DNA from 2 places in the Paenibacillus sp. Soil724D2 genome. Region 1 is predicted to be linked to the other one. Evidence: a T-box and tRNA genes for the amino acid it is inferred to sense, from the RefSeq annotation. Region 1 holds a T-box; the other holds one or more tRNA genes.
What was found. A T-box is a leader RNA that pairs with one kind of tRNA and senses whether it is charged. The one in region 1 lies ahead of leuS (leucine--tRNA ligase), so its partner is inferred to be a tRNA-Leu.
Positions count from the first base shown of each region.

Region 1 (10,040 bases):
ATCCAATTGCTTACGTTCGCAGGCAAAAGCGGCACTTTTCGCGTTAGCAGGGTATCAAATAATTTCTCGATACTTGCCCCTGGCTTAAGCGTTCCATTAAAAAGAAATTGCTTGACGGGCATTTGCGCAATAACTGCTTGCAGACCGCCGCTATGGTCAGCATCTTCATGTGTGAGAACGACGAGATCAAGTTGATGAACACCGCGTTTCTTGAGCAGCGGAACAAGCAGCTTTTGGCCAACTTCATAAGGATCCTTGCGAATTTTCCAAGCTTCACCAGGTTTCCTAAATGTAAGAGTCCCTCCACCATCAACCAGAATATGTCGATCATATGGCGTCCGAATCAGTATAGCATCACCTTGACCCACGTCGATAAATTGAACGAGACCGGAACGGTTGAAGCGCTCAGGCGAGTATCCTATCCAAAGCAATAGCAGGAAACCTCCTGCCGCACATACTAACCATTTCGATAAGTTCACTTTCCTTTTACCTTTGACACTTACCAAAATGATTGGAAGCTCTCCTCCAGCTTGTTGAGACAAGCGCTGACATAATCCATAAATCATAATGAGAAAAGTATAATAAAAAACAATCCAGGGTAAGCTTGGCGACGGCCACAGCAGCTTAAACTGCTGTAAATGCTGAAGCTTGTCTGTCATCCAGAAAATCACTTCGTTTAACCAAGAAATAAGCCAACCGATGCTTTTCCCAGCAGGAACGTAAACCATTCCCAGAACTAAAGCAAGCAGGCCAGCTGGGAATACAATCATGCTAATAACAGGAACCAGGAAGGCATTAGCCAGCCAAGACAATAAAAAAAACTGATTAAAATAATAAATGGATACCGGAAAGGATACCATTTGGGAAACAAGCGTGATAGAGGTCGTATTTCTTATAATTGGGGAGGAAATCCAAGGAACGAATAAATCATTGACTCTTTGTACGCCAACGATGAGACCAAGTGTAACCAGAAACGAAAGCTGAAAGCTGACATCCAGCAGGAAGTATGGATCCCACAAAAGCATGACCCATGCGACAATCGACATAATATGCAAAACATCCTTAAAGAGCCCTCGCCGTGCTGCATAGAGGGCAATTATAGACATGAGTCCGGCCCGAACAATGGAGGGGGAAGCACCTGTCAGTAGGATATAGAATGGCAATAACCATATACAGATAAGCAAATAGGTCTCCTTTGCCAGCTTTAATCGGCGCATGATCCAAATGCAAACACCAAGAAATACGGCAATATTCAAGCCGGAAATGGCCAAAATATGCGTCAATCCCAGCTCCGAAAATTGCTGGAAGCGCTCGGGATCGAGATCGTCCGTCTGACCGATCAGCATGCTCTTCATGAACCCCGCCTGCGGCGCGGGGAAGATAAGGTCCATTCGCCTGCTGAGGGCGCCGCGCAGCTCATCGTTCCAGCGCAGCAGCTGGACGACGCTTAAGCGCGCAGCCGCAGGCTCGACCTGCGCCTGATCCACCCCTTTGGCGGAGAGCAGCCAATGGGTGTGGTGAAGGCGCAGGTATCGGCGGTAGTCGAAGCCGCCGAAGTTGCGGGCCGGGGACGGGCTGCGCAGCGTCCCGTGCAGCGTCAAGGCGTCGCCTCGGCGCCAGCCCGACGCCACCGCCTGCTGCTCCTGCTGGAGCAGGCGCAGCGAGACCTGCACGCTTTCCCCGCCGAGCGGGAAAGCTTCCGCACTTGGGAAGCGGATTGACTCCGCTTCCATCGTGAAGCTGGCCCTGTCGCCGTCAACGGTGACAGGGCTGGAGAATCGGCCGAGCAGCGTGACCTCGCTGCCGTCCAGGTTCTGCTGCTGCGCTAGCGGCAGCAGCGCAGAGACGTTGCGCTGGTCGGTCCACTGGAAGTAGCCATAGGCTACTCCGACCAGCAGCAAGGCGCACAGCGGCTGTCTGCCAGGCAGCCGCAGCGCATAGATGACGATAAGCGCGGCTAACAGCAGCGCGCTCGTCATCAAAGATAACCACCGCAGCTCGGTATAGAGTGCGAGCGCGTAACCAGTTATCCACAGACAACAGCCTATAACAACTGGTCGTTTCATTAGCATTTGCATATGTATTCGCTCCCCCTCCTCTTGAATGTTATAAAATCGAATTGCAATCATTTACATGAGTTACGAAAATAGACGAAGCGATCTATACATTGAAAACTCATCATTCATCATTCATCTTTCATGTTTCTTCTTTCTTCTTTCTTCTTTCTTCTTTCTTCTTTCATCTGTCATCTTTCGCCTTCTTCCTTTATCTGGATCTTCAACATTCGCCTTCATCATTTATCTCATCATCCATCTTCGTCATTGGATTTTTTACAATGCTTTCTCTCTCAGACCTCGAAAAACAGCTTCTATTGGACCAATTCCAATAGAAGTCTCTTAAAAAGACAATTTTCAAGGAAAACATTAATTCCATTGGATTTTCTCCAACAGAAGTACGATAACCCCAGTCAGAATATCGATTACACTGTATTTACTCCAATGAAATTGTAGATTCCACGCCATTACCGCACCTTTGATATCCATACTTTTCCCCATCTAAAAAACAAACAAAAAACCTCTCCCCAGATCAGCCCCATAGGCTGCGTCTAGAAAAAGGTTCTTCCTCTCGCTTCAGTAAACATATTTAATTCACGACATCAGATACAGTACCAGGTGGAGGTTCATATCCTTCCATTCTACGGAAAACGATGCCTCTGTTCTCCATCAAATGGCTTACTTTCTCATGATCCTTTGGGTACCCGCGATGGAAAACGATCTCCATCACACCGCTGTTGGCCAGCATATTCGCACACGTCCAGCAAGGCTGATCTGTCACATAGACAGTCGATCCTTCGCGATCTTCCCGATCCGTGAACAGCAACAGATTTTGCTCAGCATGAATCGTACGAATACATCGCTGTTTACGAATAACTTCTTCCGTATCGTCCACAACTTTCAGCTCAATTTCTTCTACAAGCATGCAGCCTGCTTCTGTACAATCTGGAACACCCATCGGAGCGCCATTGTAAGCAGTTCCAAGCAGCTTCTTACCCTGCACCAACACTGCCCCCACATGCCGACGGTTACATCTTGATCTCGTTGAGGCCATGTAAGCAATATCGAGGAAATAAGTATCCCAATCTTTACGGTTGCTCATAACGGATTGCAATTCCTCCTTCCGAAGATCCTTGTATGTTCTTGGATCCCTTTTTTCATTTCTAGTATTCTCTCATATTTCCATGCAAAATAAAAGAAAGGTAAGGATTATGATGCAGTTACATAAAGAAATGCCTTCAACTTCTCCAGCATTTTCTCCCCGATGCCCTTCACCTCCATCAGCTCTTCAATCTGGCTAAATCGTCCCTTTTTCAACCGATAGTCCAGTATGGCCTTTGCTTTGCTCTCTCCAATACCCGGTAATTCAACTAATTGCTTGAGCGTAGCTGTGTTTAGATCCAATTGATCGGTAGACCTTGCTGATGGCAAGCTAGCTTCTGGTTTTTCATTAGATACAACAGTAGGCGTAGGTATTGCTGTAAGTGCAGGTATTGTCGTATTTGGTTCAGTGTCACTCGTTGTTTTCGATTCTGTGTCTCTCGTTTCCTTCGGTTTTGTATCTTTCGTTCCCTTCGATTCTGTATCTACTTTTGCTTTCGGTTCTGTGCCTATGTTTGATTTCAAATCTGTTTTTCTTACAACCTCCGCTTCAGCTACCGGCTCATCTCCAGTATGAGAAATCATAGCCTGCATCTGAGAGTTCAAAGGCATAAAATCTGTTTGTATCATAGATCTGCCTCCACGAATGAATGGCCAAACGACAAAAGCAAATAAACAGATCGCTGCCATCATGAGCAGCATCCTTCCTCTTTTGGAACCAAAAAAATCCACGAATTCCCTCCTAAGAGTTTTGCTTTAGCAAAACTGGCATCGTAAGCATAACCTTTAAAGTTTTGCTTTAGCAAAACTAACTTCGTAAGCATAATCATTAGAATTTTGCTTTAGCAAACTTGCAACTTAAGTCTTTCCAAACATAATTGCTGACATATGAACATATACATGAAAAAGCATCTGAATGGCATTTATAACTGACCCCGTTCAATAAACTATGAAAGAAAGTGACTGATTTTTCGGGAGGGATTACTGGATGAAAGCAGGATTCATCGGTACTGGGAGTATGGGAAGTATTCTGATTGAAGCGTTCATTCATTCTGGAGCTTTCAATCCGGAGCAAATTATTGCGGGAAATCGAACAATTCATAAAGTTGAGCTTCTAGCGGAGACATATCCTGGACTTCATGTTGCCGGGTCGAATAGAGAAGTCGTACTGGGGAGCGATCTCATCTTTCTATGTGTGAAGCCGTCTGAATTTAAGAAGGTTATTGATGAAATCAAAGAGGACGTGCTTCCCTCTCAACTCATCGTATCTATTACAAGCCCTGTCCTGCTCAAACATTTGGAAGGTCTTCTGCCGGCGAAAATCAGTAAAATTATCCCGAGTATAACGAACTACGTGCTAAGCGGTGCTACACTATGTATTCATGGGAATCGAATGCAGCCTGAGGACAAAGAATGGCTAGAGAACCTATTTGCGCATATTTCCTCACCTATTCGTGTATCCGAAAATTATACGCGGATCTCTTCTGACATATCCAGCTGCGGTCCCGCTTTTTTAGCCAAATTCCTGCAATCTTTTATTGATGCAGCCGTTGAGGCAACTGGCATTTCTATTGAGGAAGCTACCTTACTTGCCAGTGAAATGACGCTAGGCACTGGAAAGCTGCTTACAACCGGAGGATTCAACCCTGCTACCCTACAAAAACGCGTATCTGTTCCCGGCGGAATTACAGCGGAAGGATTACGTATTTTGGACGATGAGCTTGCGGGGATATTCTCACGAGTCATTAGTGCTACACATGCCAAATATGAAGAAGACATTGAGAAGGCTGAGCTGCTGTTTACTTAGAAGCAGTAGCCTTCCCAAATTGCCAACTTTGTATTGTTATCCTACGACAATATTTACTAATTTGCCTTTTACAACAATCAATTTGCGAACGGCCTTTCCGGCGGTCGCTTCTTTGACTTTATCGAGGTCAAATGCGATTTTCTCCATCGCTGCTTCATCTGTATCCTTGGAAATCAGAACACGATCAACAATTTTACCATTGACCTGTACAACAATCTCAATTTCATTGTCGACTGTCCACGCTTCATCATAGGTTGGCCACGGCTGATACGTAATTGATTCTGTGCCGCCGAGCTTCTCCCAAAGTTCTTCGGCCAAATGCGGCGCAATTGGAGATAACATCTGAACGAAATTTTTCATCGCTTCAAGCGGTAAACGCTCTGTTTTATAGGCTTCGTTAACGAAAATCATCATTTGACTGATCGCTGTATTAAACCTAAGGGCTTCGAAATCCTCGGTTATTTTTTTGATCGTCCGGTGCCAAGTACGTTTGAATGAATCACTGCATAATGTTTCGTCGGCGCTGATTTTAGCATTTATCTGACCATTCTCGTCAACAAACAGTCTCCACACACGATTCAAGTAACGATAGATGCCATCCACGCCTGTTGTATTCCATGGTTTTGTAGCTTCAAGTGGTCCCATAAACATTTCGTAAATACGCAGTGTGTCGGCCCCTTGATCGCTGACGATATCATCCGGATTTACAACGTTACCGCGAGACTTACTCATTTTCTCCATGTTCTCACCAAGAATCATCCCTTGGTTTACAAGCTTATGGAAAGGCTCCTTGGTATGAACAAAACCAAGATCATAAAGCACCTTATGCCAGAAACGCGCATACAGCAAGTGGAGAACAGCATGTTCCGCTCCGCCGATGTAAAGATCTACAGGCAGCCATTGCTGCTGAAGCTCATGCGAACAAAACTCTTTATCATTACGCGGATCGATAAAACGTAAGTAGTACCAGCAGCTGCCGGCCCATTGCGGCATGGTATTCGTTTCACGGCGAGCTTTCATGCCGGTTTCCGGATCAATTGTGTTTACCCATTCGGATACGTTCGCAAGCGGTGATTCTCCTGTACCTGATGGTTTAATTTCATCGACTTGCGGAAGTAAGAGTGGCAGTTGATCCACGGGAACAGGCTTCATTGTGCCATCTTCAAGATGAAGAATTGGAATCGGCTCTCCCCAATATCTTTGACGGCTGAAGAGCCAATCTCTCAAACGGTAGGTTACTTTGCCGCGGCCTTTGCTGTTTTGCTCCAGCCACGCGATCATATGGCTGATCCCTTGTTCGATATTCATGCCATTAATCGGACCGGAATTGACGTGTTCGCCATCCCCTGCGTAAGCTTCCTTCTCAACATCTCCACCTTGCACGACTTCGACAATCGGCAAATCAAATTGTTTTGCAAACTCCCAGTCACGTTGATCGTGTCCTGGAACAGCCATGATTGCTCCAGTACCGTAACCGCCAAGCACGTAGTCAGCAATCCAAATCGGCACTTTCACGTCATTAACCGGATTGACAGCATAGGCCCCTGTGAAAACACCTGTCTTGTCTTTTGCCAGATCCGTACGCTCGAGATCGCTTTTGCGGGAAGCCTTTTCTTGATACTCCTTAATGGCAGCAGCTTGATCTCCCGTAGTAATTTGCGCAACAAGCTCATGCTCAGGTGCCAGAACGCAGTACGTGGCGCCAAACAATGTATCTGGACGTGTAGTGAAAACCGTCAAACTCTTCTCATCGTATCCGTCAATCGCAAATTGGACTTCTGCGCCTGTTGATTTACCAATCCAGTTGCGCTGCATATCTTTAATGCTTTCGGACCAATCCAGCTCCTCAAGATCTTCAAGCAGACGTTCAGCGTACTCGGTAATTTTCAGTATCCATTGACGCATCGGCTTACGAATAACGGGATGGTTACCGCGCTCGCTCAGACCGTCAATTACTTCTTCATTAGCAAGAACAGTTCCCAGCGCTGGACACCAATTTACAGGCACTTCATCCACATAAGCGAGTCCTTTATTGTACAACTGGATGAAGATCCATTGTGTCCATTTGTAATACTCAGGATCTGTCGTACTGATTTCACGATCCCAATCGTACGAGAAGCCTAGTGATTTAATTTGACGACGGAATGTATCAATGTTCTTCTTGGTGAATTCTCGCGGATCATTTCCCGTATCCAGTGCGTACTGTTCAGCAGGAAGTCCGAAAGCGTCCCATCCCATTGGATGAAGTACGTTAAAGCCTCTCATCCGTTTGAACCGTGAAACGATATCAGTTGCTGTGTAGCCTTCCGGATGTCCTACATGCAGACCAGCTCCAGATGGGTAAGGGAACATATCCAGCGCATAAAACTTCGGCTTATCCGAATTCTCAAGCACCTTAAACGTTTTCTTCGCATCCCAGTAAGCTTGCCATTTCGGCTCAATTGCTTGTGGATTATAACCTTGCTGCTCTTTTGTTTCTTTGGTTTCTTTCGTTTCCTGTGTCATGTGTAAAATCCTCCCTGTGTACAGCCATCTTCTTCATGATTCAAAGCGCTGCAAGCGCCAAAAAACCCCTCATCGCTAGCGGATATCGCTAGGGACGAGAGGTTAGATTCCCGTGGTACCACCCTAGTTAACACAGACATTCTTTGCCAGTGTTCACTCTGCCCCTTAACGCGGGTGAGACGATCCGGCTAGCACCATATATAGGGACCTTTGAGTGTAGCTCAAAGTCTCTCCGCTTTGGGATCTTTGAACGTAGTTCAAAGTCTCTCCGCTGTAGGGATCTTTGAGCATACTCAAAGTCTCTCCGCTTTAAATGGTGATTCACCTTCTAGCTCCAAGGCGAGTTCACAAGACTGACATCTACCGGCTTCCACCCTACATCCGGCTCTCTGAAAGATGCTGTACAAGTTACTAATCCTCTTCTAAGCTCTAATCATCTAATTAGCTTTGATTATATGTAAAATAATGCCGCACTGTCAAGCCGCAATGAACCTCATTGTGTTATTTCTTAGCAATAAAGAAAGCTCTCTCTGTCATAGAGGTAGGCTGCTCCCAAGTGAAGTCAGCAGCCATATGCACCTCAGTGAAACCGACTGCAAGCAGCATTTCCTTAAGCCATTGTAAAGAATAAGCCCTTTGTAGATGAGTTTCATCGATGCGTCGGAAAGTATCCTTTCCGCTATCTTTGACAAATATGGTCAACTCGTGCTCAATTTGTACTCTTTCATCATCTAACTCGCTTGTCCAAATGTAGGCAACATCGTCTTCATTCAGGAAAAAGGGCTGAGAATCTGCATAAGCGAATAACTGCTCAGGAGTATGTACATCGAAAAGGAAAAGCCCCCCAGGCTTGAGCCCCTTAAAGGTTTGACGGAAAGCATCAATGATATCTTCTTCCTCTAACAAATAGTTGAGACTATCACAGATGGAAAGCGCAACATCCACTTGTTCACCGAGGTCCCATTCACGCAGATCCTGTTGTACCCAATGAATGGTGCCGCCGCGCAATTGACTTTTGTGCTCTCCCGTTTTTTGCTCAGCGACTGCCAGCATGTCTTCTGATAAATCAATACCCGTCAGCTGGTACCCCTCCAAGGCAAGAGGAATCGTCAAATTCCCAGTACCACAGCCCAGATCAACAATCGTAGATGGTTTCATACCAAATCGTTCGAAGCTTTCTTTCACGAAACGAAGCCAATCTTCATATGGCATGCTATTCATCAAGCGATCATAGGTGTACGCGAATTTTTCGTAACTCATGTTAACCTTGCGTCTCCTCTTGCTTCAGATAGGTCCAATCATCTTCCTGATAAATGAGCCCGTCCTTCATTAGCTTGCCTAATGCGCGTTTGAAAGCTGCTTTACTTAGGCCAAACCGATCCTTGATGACATCTGCCGGCGTTTTATCCGAAAATGGCATCGCATTCCCTGGTCGTTCTTGGAGGACACTCAAAATGGTCTCTGCATCTTCATCGCGCCCTTTTTCCTTCGGAAGCCGCATCGACAGATTGACCCGACCATCCTCTTCACGTACGAATGCGACACGCACTTCAACCATCTCACCTACACGAAGCAAGCGTGTCCGTTCCGGAGCAGCTATAAGTCCAATAACACCATAACCAAGGACTCCGGCTTCGCAAATGACGAAGGTGCCAATTTGCAAAGGTCTGTACACACGTGCTTTGACCCACTGATTACTCCAACTCGAGGGTGCACGAACGCAAAGAGGAGCCAGGTCCTCTTCCAGAGCCAGCTTAGCGATCAAACGTCCTTGCCGATCGTGAGCTAATGTGGCAAATACCTTATCTCCTACTTGTGGACGCAGCTCCTCAAGCTCTGGCACATGTCTGTAGGGAAGCAACAGGTTGCGGCCCAGTCCCATTTCCAGAAAATATCCAAATCTAGGATGAATATCTACAACTTCCAGAAGTCCTACTTCGCCCATGAGAAGAAGAGGACGCTTCATCGTAGCCATCAATCGATCCTGTGTATCGTGGAACATGAAGGCTTCAACATGCTCTCCGGGTTGTATCTTACCTACGATTTCTGCATAAGGCAGAAGAACATCCTGCTGGCCGTCAGTAAGGAAATAACCGTTAGGAGGAACCTCCCTCGCTACCTCTAGGGTAACAAGGGATCCTGCTTCCATTCTCATACGCGCTCCACAACTTTGGCGTCGGACCAAAGTCTTTCGATATTATAATATTCACGATCATCGCGGTGGAAGACATGAAGAACAACATCCCCTAGATCAAGCAAAACCCATCTTGCTGTATCAATACCCTCGTAGCCTCTGATATTAACGCCGTGCTCATGCGCTTTCTTTCTAGCTTCTCCGGCAATTGCTTGCACTTGTGTTTCTGAATTTCCGTGACAAATAACGAAATAGTCGGCGATTAGGGATACGCCTTTCAAGTTCAGGGTTACAACATCTGCCGCTTTTTTATCTTCAGCAGCCTCAACGACAAAAGCCAAAACTTCTTCTGGGTTTTTACTCATTCAATCATCCTCCAAGGTTTATGTGTTTATTTGTGTGATCAAATCGTTCCGAGTCAAAATCGTAAGCGGATAAA
Region 1 is NZ_LMRY01000001.1:612,646-622,685, forward strand. It holds gene ASG85_RS02875 (DNA internalization-related competence protein ComEC/Rec2) at 1-2,078, opposite strand, end outside; gene ASG85_RS02880 (deoxycytidylate deaminase) at 2,644-3,156, opposite strand; gene ASG85_RS36760 (helix-hairpin-helix domain-containing protein) at 3,264-3,887, opposite strand; gene comER (late competence protein ComER) at 4,144-4,962, shown strand; gene leuS (leucine--tRNA ligase) at 4,999-7,467, opposite strand; T-box leader at 7,555-7,901, opposite strand; gene ASG85_RS02900 (class I SAM-dependent DNA methyltransferase) at 7,969-8,727, opposite strand; gene ASG85_RS02905 (S1 RNA-binding domain-containing protein) at 8,729-9,622, opposite strand; gene rsfS (ribosome silencing factor) at 9,619-9,966, opposite strand; gene yqeK (bis(5'-nucleosyl)-tetraphosphatase (symmetrical) YqeK) at 9,985-10,040, opposite strand, start outside.

Region 2 (10,040 bases), on a different contig from region 1:
TGCTGTTGTTCAGTCTTCGAGCACAGGAAAAGGGATTATTAATGACGCTAAATTATTAGCAACTTTCGAAAAAGGCCGCGAGGGCATGAATCAAATTGGTGAAATTTTGGATGCCTATGCGAAATCAAGTATTGAAGAGATTGAGAATCAAAATGATAAAATGGCAAAAACGATCTACATATCTATCGCAATTATTATCATTTTGCTCATGACAGCAGGCTGGATGGTTATTAGTCAAATAATGAAAACGGTCAAAAACATCGTGAAAATTACCGGCCAAGTAGCGGCAGGAGATCTTCGTCATGAGCCTCAGGTTAAGTATACCAAGTGCGAACTAGGGAAAATTACAGAATCAGTAGATATTATGGTTTCGAAAATTAAAGGGTTGATCGGTACGATCGCTCACAATACGCAGTTCGTACATGACGCTTCCATCGAGCTCTCAGATAGTTCTAAGGAATCGGCAACGGCCTCTGAGCATGTCGCTACCAGTATTCAAGAAATGACGCAGGACGTCGAGACGCAGGCAAGAAGCAGCGCAGAAACGAGCCGAGCGATTGAGGAAATGGCAATTGGGATTCAAAGGGTGGCTGAAAATTCAGGCGTTATGGCAGAGCACTCCTCCCTAACTTCACGTCATGCCGAACTTGGCAATGACTTGCTTGGGAAGCTGCAGCAGCAGATCGTGAACATGCTGAAATCGGTCGAGCAGCTCTCACAAACGGTACAATCCTTAACACGTAAATCCGATGAGATTGGTCTTATTGCATCGAGCATTACCACGTTTGCGAATCAAACGAATCTGTTGTCACTGAATGCTTCCATCGAGGCAGCTAGAGCGGGTGAGCACGGCAAAGGGTTCAACGTTGTTGCGAATGAGATTCGTAAGCTTGCCTCGCAATCTATCGAGTCAGCAGAGGGAATTAATCAGTTGATTCATGAGACGAGAGTCGAGATCGCCAGTGTTTCTAATTCCATGAATGCAACCAAGCAGGAGGCTAGTGCCGGATCGAGCATGATGCAGGAAGTGAACCAAAGCTTCCATACTATCATGCAATCGGTGACACACATTGTGACCCAAATTCATGAGACTTCGGCGATCACCCAGCAAATGTCGGCAAGCTCCGAGGAGATTTCTGCGACTATGGACCAAGCGGCAGCGAGTTCCACGCATATTTTGAACAAATCCCAAGGGGTTGCTGCTGCAACTGAGGAGCAGTTAGCGATGATGCAGAATATTGCTGCTGCCTCCGAACAGCTCAGGTCTGTAGTAAATACTTTGAATGAATCTGTTGCTTACTTTAAAATGAAATAGCTGCTAAAAAGGCACTCCCTGTGATTGGTGGTTCACGGTGGAGTGCCTTTTTTCGTTAAAACCAATGCTTACGTTTGAAGTAGTACCACATAATACCGCTTAAGATGAGCATTAGAATCCAGACATACAGATACCCATAATCCCAACTCAGCTCGGGAATATATTTGAAATTCATACCGTACAGTCCGACGATAAAAGTCAGAGGAAGAAAGATCGTACTAAAGATCGTCAAAGTCTTCATAATTTCATTCATCCGGTCGGACTTCATACTCATTTGGAGCTCGAGAAGACCAGTTAGCGATTCCCGGAAAATGTCCAAAGAATCCACGACTCGTGAGATGTGATCCATAATATCCAGGAAATAGACATCATCTTCTTCACGTGTGTAGGGGAAGGAGTGGTGCGCGATAGCGGAAAGGGTAATTCGTTCCTCCACAATGACGCGGCGCAGCTGATGCATAGTTCGTTTGAGTTGGAAAATATCCTGTGCTATGCGAATCCTAGGGTTGCTATACACGGCCTGTTCCATGCTATTCAGGCGATCATCAAAATGATCCGCAACGATGGAATAATCATCGACACAACGATCGAGAATCGCATGAAGAATGGCTCCTGGATGACGTAATCGATCTTCGACTTCTTGGCAGGTATGGTATAGCTGATCTATGAAGGGGAGGTTGTCCTTGTATACGGTTATCACAAAATTTGATCCGATCACGATCCCTATTTCCTGTGGCTCAAGCTGCTTGGATACCGCGAAAAAGGTTAAGAAAACGTGATTCTTATATGTATCCATCTTCGGTCGTTGGTTCAGCTTAATCGCATCCTCAACGAGTAGAGGGTGGCACTTGTATAAGTCGCCTAAGACATGTTTAACCTCGTCAGGAGAGGGGTTCTCCATTCGCACCCAAGCTACTTCGTTCGGACCGGGAACGCGTACCGTTTCCTCATGGACCGTTCCATGGGTAGATTCATAAATTAGCATGAATGACAAGCACCTCGAGTATTTTGAATTGGACTCAGCATACCATATTTGCCCATAAGCATTCCAGATTTTGTACTTGTCAACTGCGACAGAATCTATTATAATTACAATTGTCGTCAAAATGGGCTGCAAAGGCTTACTGACATTCGTGGCCCGTTGGTCAAGTGGTTAAGACACCTCCCTTTCACGGAGGTAACAGGGGTTCGAGTCCCCTACGGGTCATTTTTACTTTACTACCTCGCGGTCGTGGTGGAACGGCAGACACACCATCTTGAGGGGGTGGCGCTCACAAGGCGTGAGGGTTCAAATCCCTCCGACCGCATCCCAGCTTTAAAATCTTAGTTCAATACTCTCACTTGTATTCAAAAGACGATCCAACGCCTTTAATGGCGCTGGGTCGTTTTTTTGTTTTTAACCGCGAATTAAAAAAAGCCCCGAAGGGCTTTACAGTAATAGTTGCAGTCCATATTCATGCTGCTATGTATTCTACTCATGTATCACATACCAAGTTCCGTGAAGCCGAATGTACCCCATTACATTCACTGACTTCGGTTTGAGCCACCAGAAAATCCGTTTCAAGGCTGCACAACCTTTCGTGTGGAGTGTAAGGCTCTTATGTTTAACAATTTAACTAATCAAATAAAGTGATGCGACGCCCAGTATTGGAACCACAATGAGCATGATCCCTAGTCGAACTGAAATTAAATCTTCGTGTGAGTACACGGAAGCCACAACCTTTCTATGTGTAGTACGATATTTATTCAATTTGAGTCTTGTCGAATCCTTTGATGAAAAAACACTACTTTTGTCAGCTCGCTCGATCGTTCAAAATATCCTTTGTCTGCTGCTGCATCCGAGTTTGATTATTTTAAGTTGAAGATCTGTTCCCAAAATTTATGATTCTTTTGTCACACAATTGGGTAAAATGAAATGAACTTAAAAAAACATGGCAGGTGTAAATCATGTTATCTGTAATTAAACGATTTTTAATCGGTCAGCCATTAAAGTCAAACGAACTAGGGGAACAGAAGCTTAATAAAAAGAAAGCTTTAGCTATCCTCTCTTCCGACGCTTTATCATCCGTTGCTTATGGGCCTGAGCAGATTCTACTCGTTTTGATTACTGTAAGTACTGCAGCTTATTGGTACACAATTCCTATCGCAATAGGCGTTCTGTTTCTTTTATTAGCACTTATTTTGTCATATCAACAAATCATATATGCCTATCCGCACGGAGGCGGGGCCTATGTCGTATCGAAAGAAAATCTCGGGATGAACGCGGGTTTATTTGCAGGAGGATCTCTTTTAGTTGATTACATACTAACGGTGGCGGTCAGTATCTCGGCTGGTACGGATGCCATTACTTCTGCCTTTCCGCACTTACACCCTTATAATGTAGTTATTGCCATTGCTTTGGTTATATTCATTACGATCTTAAATCTCAGGGGGATAACGGAGTCGGCTTCTATTTTAGCTTATCCTGTGTATCTATTTGTTCTGGCTTTGTTTATCTTAATTGGTGTCGGATTATATAACATTGTAACTGGGAATGTCTCAGCTGAACTGCATGCACCAATTGGTACGCCTGTTGCAGGAATCTCCCTGTTTCTATTACTAAGAGCATTCTCATCGGGCAGTTCTGCTTTAACAGGGGTTGAAGCTATCTCTAATGCCATTCCAAACTTTGAAGATTCAGCTCCAAAAAATGCATCCAAAACATTGATGGCTATGGGCTTGTTACTTGCCATTTTATTTGCGGGAGTCGTTTATCTAGCATATTACTATGGGATATCTCCTAAAGAAAAGGAAACGGTTGTCTCACAAATTGCTGCTGCAACGTTCGGCAGAAATTTCATGTATTACATCATCCAAGGTACAACCGCTATGATTCTTGTTCTCGCTGCGAATACGGGGTATTCTGCTTTCCCTTTACTAGCTGTTAATCTGGCTAAGGATAAATTTATAGCAAGGATGTTTACGATTAGAGGAGATCGGCTGGGGTATTCAAACGGGATCATTTTCCTGGCGGTTACATCGATCTTGTTAATCATCCTTTTCAAAGGAAAAACAGAGCATTTAATCCCTCTGTATGCTGTCGGGGTGTTCATTCCATTTACCTTAGCTCAGACGGGCATGCTGATGAAATGGATCCGTGAGAAACCGAAAGGCTGGATGGTTAAATTAACGATTAATTTAGTTGGAGCATTCATGAGCTTTACGGTCATGATGATTTTCTTTATTACCAAGTTTGGGCAGGTATGGTCCGTACTCATTTTCTTGCCCCTTATTGTTTTTATTTTTCATCAAATCAAAAAACACTACGAGGCCGTTGGCGAACAATTACGAATTACAACTTGTGAACCAGCGATTCCTATTGAAGGAAATGTGATGATTGTGCCTGTTGCGGGCATTACGCATGTGGTAGAGAACTCCTTGAATTATGCCAAATCCCTTTCGCCTGATCAGATCATCGCCGTTTATGTGGCTTTCGAACGAGACGCCGAGAAACAATTTGAGGAGAAATGGAATACGTGGCAACCCGATATCAGGCTGGTGACCTTGCATTCCCAATATCGGAGCATTGTTCAACCATTGACGAAATTTATTGATACGGTCGAGCATAAGGCGGCTGAATCCAATTTTCGGGTCACCGTCCTAATCCCGCAGTTTATTCCTAAGAAAAGCTGGCAGAATATTCTCCATAATCAATCCAGCTTACTTATTAGGGCTTTCCTGCTTTACAGAAGGAATCTTATCGTAACGACCGTGCCGTATCATTTGAAAAAATAGTAGGGTGACTTCATAGTAGCTACTCAGAGAAATAAGAGTCTTTGGGAGCTTCTATTTGCGTAGAAAGTGGCTAAAGGAGTGGGGTAAGAGCCTTTAGGGGCTCTTATTTGTCGTTGATAGGGCGGGAATGCTAGCTACTCAGAGAAATAAGAGTCTTTGGGAGCTTCTATTTGCGCAGAAAGTGGCTAAAGGAGCGGGATAAGAGCCTTTAGGGGCTCTTATTTGTCGATGATAGGGTGGGAAAGATAGCTACTCAGAGAAATAAGAGCCTTTGGGAGCTTCCATTTGCGCAGAAAGTGGCTAAAGGAGCGGGATAAGAGCCTTCAGAGGCTCCTATTTGTCGTTGATAGGGTGGGAAAGCTAGCTACTCAGAGAAATAAGAGCCTTTGGGAGCTTCTATTTGCGCAGAAAGTGGCTAAAGGAGCGGGATAAGAGCCTTTAGGGGCTCTTATTTGTCGTTGATAGGGCGGGAAAGCTAGCTACTCAGAGAAATAAGAGCCTTTGGGAGCTTCTATTTGCGCAGAAAGTGGCTAAAGTAGCGGAATAAGAGCCTTTAGGGGCTCTTATTTGTCGTTGATAGGGTGGGAAAGATAGCTACTCAGAGAAATAAGAGCCTTTGGGGGCTTCTATTTGCGCAGAAAGTGGCTAAAGGAGCGGGATAAGAGCCTTTAGGGGCTCTTATTTGTCGATGATAGGGTGGGAAAGCTAGCTACTCAGAGAAATAAGAGTCTTTGGGAGCTTCTATTTGCGCAGAAAGTGGCTAAAGTAGCGGGATAAGAGCCTTTAGGGGCTCTTATTTGTCGATGATAGGGTGGGAAAGCTAGCTACTCAGAGAAATAAGAGCCTTTGGGAGCTTCTATTTGCGAAGAAAGTGACTAAAGGAGCGGGATAAGAGTCTTTAGAGGTTCTGAGCTTATCCTTGGTCGTGGATTAAGGTAAGCCCCAAAATGGAGTTGATTGTATGTAAACAATGGGTTCTGCGAGCAAAAAAGAACTTAGCTTCCTTTCGGATCGCACTTACTTATTTGAGCATTCTGTGGCGTATATCTCTTTCTAATTTCAGCATTTTTATGCTTTTTTTATACGGATGCTATAGATTCTTTACCTCATTTTTATACGGTTCGGCGTTACAATGTTTCAGGGAAGCACTTGGTTCTGTCTGACTTCAAGGAGGTGTGTTATGTACAACGATGTAACGATGGTTTTATTAATGGCATTAACATTTCTAGGATTTTGGGGGTTTTCAAACTATTGTGAAAAAGCGTGAGCTCATGTACTGCAACGAGGTTATTGACCAATCCATTTAGGAGGCAAACATATGATTGTTATCGGACTAATTGCATTTGCCATCATGGTGTATCTCGGTTTTGTTCTAGTGAAACCAGAGAAATTTTGAGCGTAGAATATAAGCTTATATAAGCAAGGAGAGAACCTACTATGGGTATGGGATTGTTACAGGTGGTCATTACACTGGGTATTATCATACTTTTGGTGAAGCCTGTGGGGAGTTATTTGGTTAAAGTGTTTGGAAATGAAAAGAGTCGTCTTGATCGTGTTTTTGGTCCTTTTGAACGTGTATCCTATCGTTTGATGGGGGTTAAAGAAGAGGAAGCAATGGGCTGGAAAAAGTATGTAGGAGCCGTCTTATTACTCAATTTGGTCATGATGCTTTCGATATATGCGGTATTTCGACTTCAAAAATACTTGCCTCTGAATCCAGACAGCATTGGTAATATGCCTCCGGCTTTAGCTTTTAATACAGCTGTTTCTTTTATTACAAATACGAACTGGCAAGCATACAGCGGTGAAAATTCATTGTCCTACTTCTCTCAAATGGTGGGGATTACGTTCCCCATGTTTACATCGGCTGCAACTGGATTTGCAGTGGCGGTTGCATTTATTCGCGGTTTAATTGGCCGTCAAAATAATCTGGGTAACTTCTATGTGGATATAACCAGAGCGATTATAAGGGTGTTTCTACCGCTTAGCTTCATTGTTGCCTTAGTCTTAGTATTTCAAGGTATTCCGCAAACATTGCTGGGAGCCGTACAAGCTACAACAATTGAAGGCGCTCAGCAAACAATTACTCGTGGGTTAGTGGCTTCGCTCGAATCCATTAAGCATATTGGTACGAACGGTGGTGGTTGGTTCGGTACGAACGCTGCGCATCCTTTTGAAAATCCAACCCCTGTGTCTAACTTAATCCATATTATTTGTATGATGCTGCTGCCAACATCTCTGGTGTACGCATTCGGGCTAATGATTAAGAACAAAAAGCAAGGCTGGACGATCTTTGCTGCTATGGGGATCATTTTTATCGTGATGTTATCTACGGTATTCTACGCCGAGTATCGCGGTATAACTGCGGTTGATGCGATGGGTGTACACGGCAACATAGAAGGCAAGGAAGTAAGGTTCGGGTTGTCTGAGACTGCCCTATTTACAGCTGTAACCACGGCTGCAACAACAGGCAGTGTAAACGCGATGCATGAATCGCTCACACCGCTCGGAAGTATCGTTCCTTTTGCAGAAATGATGTTGAACAATGTGTTCGGTGGTAAGGGGGTTGGGTTGTTAAACGGCTTGCTTTACCTCATTTTATCGGTTTTCATTTGTGGACTTATGGTTGGGCGAACGCCAGAGTTTTTAGGTAAAAAGATCGAGGGGAAAGAAGTGAAGTTGGCGGCAATCGCTATTCTGATTCATCCGCTTATCATTTTGGCACCGATAGCGTGGGCGCTTATTCGGCCAGAATCCGTTACTTCGATAGCCAATCAGGGGATGCACGGGTTGTCGGAAGTGCTGTATGCTTTCACGTCAGGTGCTGCCAATAACGGCTCCTCTTTTGGTGGATTAAGCGCCAGTACGAACTTTTACAACTTGGGTATCGGTATGGTCATGCTGTTTGGCCGTTACATTTCAATCATCGTGATGTTGGCCATTGCTGGTTCACTTGCTACTAAGCGTGTAGTTCCTGTTACGACAGGCACATTGCGCACAAATACACCCTTATTTATGGGAATTTTAATCATGATTATTCTAGTTATTGGTGCTCTAACGTTCTTCCCGGCGCTAGCATTGGGGCCGATTGCTGAACACTTGGCTGCGCGTTAAAGGATAAACGAGATAGAGAGGAAGGATTTACATGGCTGTGGAACGTAAAAAAACAATGACAAAAGAAATCATGAATCAAGCTATCGTTGATTCGTTTAAAAAATTAAATCCTTGGGTGATGATCAAAAATCCGGTTATGTTTGTGGTTGAAATCGGTACGGTCATTACGCTTCTGCTTTCACTTGCACCAGATCTGTTTGGTTCCACAGAAGTAGGGCGGGGTTATAATATCGCTGTGTTTTTGATCTTGCTTTTCACCTTGCTTTTCGCTAACTTCGCGGAAGCTTTGGCTGAAGGGCGAGGTAAGGCACAGGCCGATTCATTACGGAAGACGAAATCAGATACGATGGCTCGTTTGGTTCAAAAGGATGGTTCTTATAAGGAAGTGTCTTCGACTTCTCTTCGTAAGGGAGACGTGGTCCGCATTGAAATCGGTGAGATCATCCCATCCGACGGTGAAATCATTGAAGGCTTAGCTTCAATTGATGAGTCAGCGATTACGGGCGAATCCGCTCCTGTTATTAAGGAAGCGGGTGGCGACTTCTCATCCGTAACAGGTGGAACACGGGTCGCTTCTGACTTTATCGTTGTCAAAGTGACGACGGATCCCGGTGAATCATTCTTAGATCGCATGATTGCACTCGTGGAAGGCGCCAAACGACAAAAAACACCGAATGAAATTGCGTTAACAACGCTGCTTGCTGTACTGACCTTGATCTTCTTAATTGTCATTGTGACCATGGTGCCGATGGCGAAGTATTTGGACGTGAAATTGGAGATTTCCACACTGATTGCTCTGCTGGTCTGTCTCATTCCTACTACAATCGGAGGTCTCTTGTCAGCTATCGGTATCGCTGGTATGGACCGTGTGACACAGTTTAACGTACTTGCCATGTCAGGTAAAGCGGTTGAAGCTGCAGGCGACATCGATACGATGATCCTAGATAAAACAGGGACGATCACCTTCGGGAATCGGATGGCTTCGGAGTTTGTCCCAGTGAATGGATTAACTGCTAAAGACATCATCTTTACTGCCCTGCAAGCATCAGTGAAAGATGAAACTCCTGAGGGACGCTCCATTGTGGAGCTTGCGAATAAGCTTGGGGAGACGTGGCAAGCAGATAGCTATCAAAATGCTGAAGTGGTGGAGTTTACTGCTGAAACACGAATGTCAGGGCTTAATCTAACGGATGGTAAACAAGTCCGCAAAGGTGCTGTCGACGCAATTAAGAAATATGTAGCAGCTATAGGCGGGAAAATTCCTAGTGATTTAGAAGCCATCACAAACCGAATTGCCAAAGCCGGAGGCACTCCGCTGGCAGTAGCAATTAACGAACGGATTTATGGCGTTATTTACCTCAAGGATACGGTAAAACCTGGCTTGAAGGAACGATTTGCTGAGCTTCGCGCCATGGGAATCAAAACCGTCATGTGTACAGGGGATAACCCGCTAACAGCTGCGACGATTGCGCTTGAAGCGGGTGTTGACGAGTTTATCGCTGAGGCGAAGCCAGAAGATAAAATTGCAGCGATTAAAAAAGAGCAGCAAGAAGGTAAACTGGTAGCGATGACAGGGGACGGAACGAATGACGCTCCTGCGCTTGCTCAAGCCGATGTAGGTTTGGCGATGAATTCAGGTACGATGGCTGCGAAAGAAGCTGCCAACATGATCGATTTGGATTCCGATCCGACCAAGCTGCTTTCTGTCATCTCGATAGGTAAACAGTTGCTGATCACTCGCGGAGCTTTAACAACATTTTCAATTGCCAACGACATTGCCAAGTATTTCGCGATCATTCCTGCAATGTTTATCTTAGCTATGCCGCAGCTGCAGGCC
Region 2 is NZ_LMRY01000003.1:93,416-103,455, reverse strand. It holds gene ASG85_RS05425 (methyl-accepting chemotaxis protein) at 1-1,315, shown strand, start outside; gene corA (magnesium/cobalt transporter CorA) at 1,371-2,300, opposite strand; tRNA gene ASG85_RS05415 (tRNA-Glu) at 2,451-2,522, shown strand; tRNA gene ASG85_RS05410 (tRNA-Leu) at 2,541-2,622, shown strand; gene ASG85_RS05405 (APC family permease) at 3,263-5,089, shown strand; gene ASG85_RS39810 (potassium-transporting ATPase subunit F) at 6,408-6,485, shown strand; gene kdpA (potassium-transporting ATPase subunit KdpA) at 6,533-8,203, shown strand; gene kdpB (potassium-transporting ATPase subunit KdpB) at 8,235-10,040, shown strand, end outside.
Region 2: it has a tRNA-Leu gene. The T-box ahead of leuS (leucine--tRNA ligase) is inferred to sense a tRNA for this amino acid. The anticodon was not compared.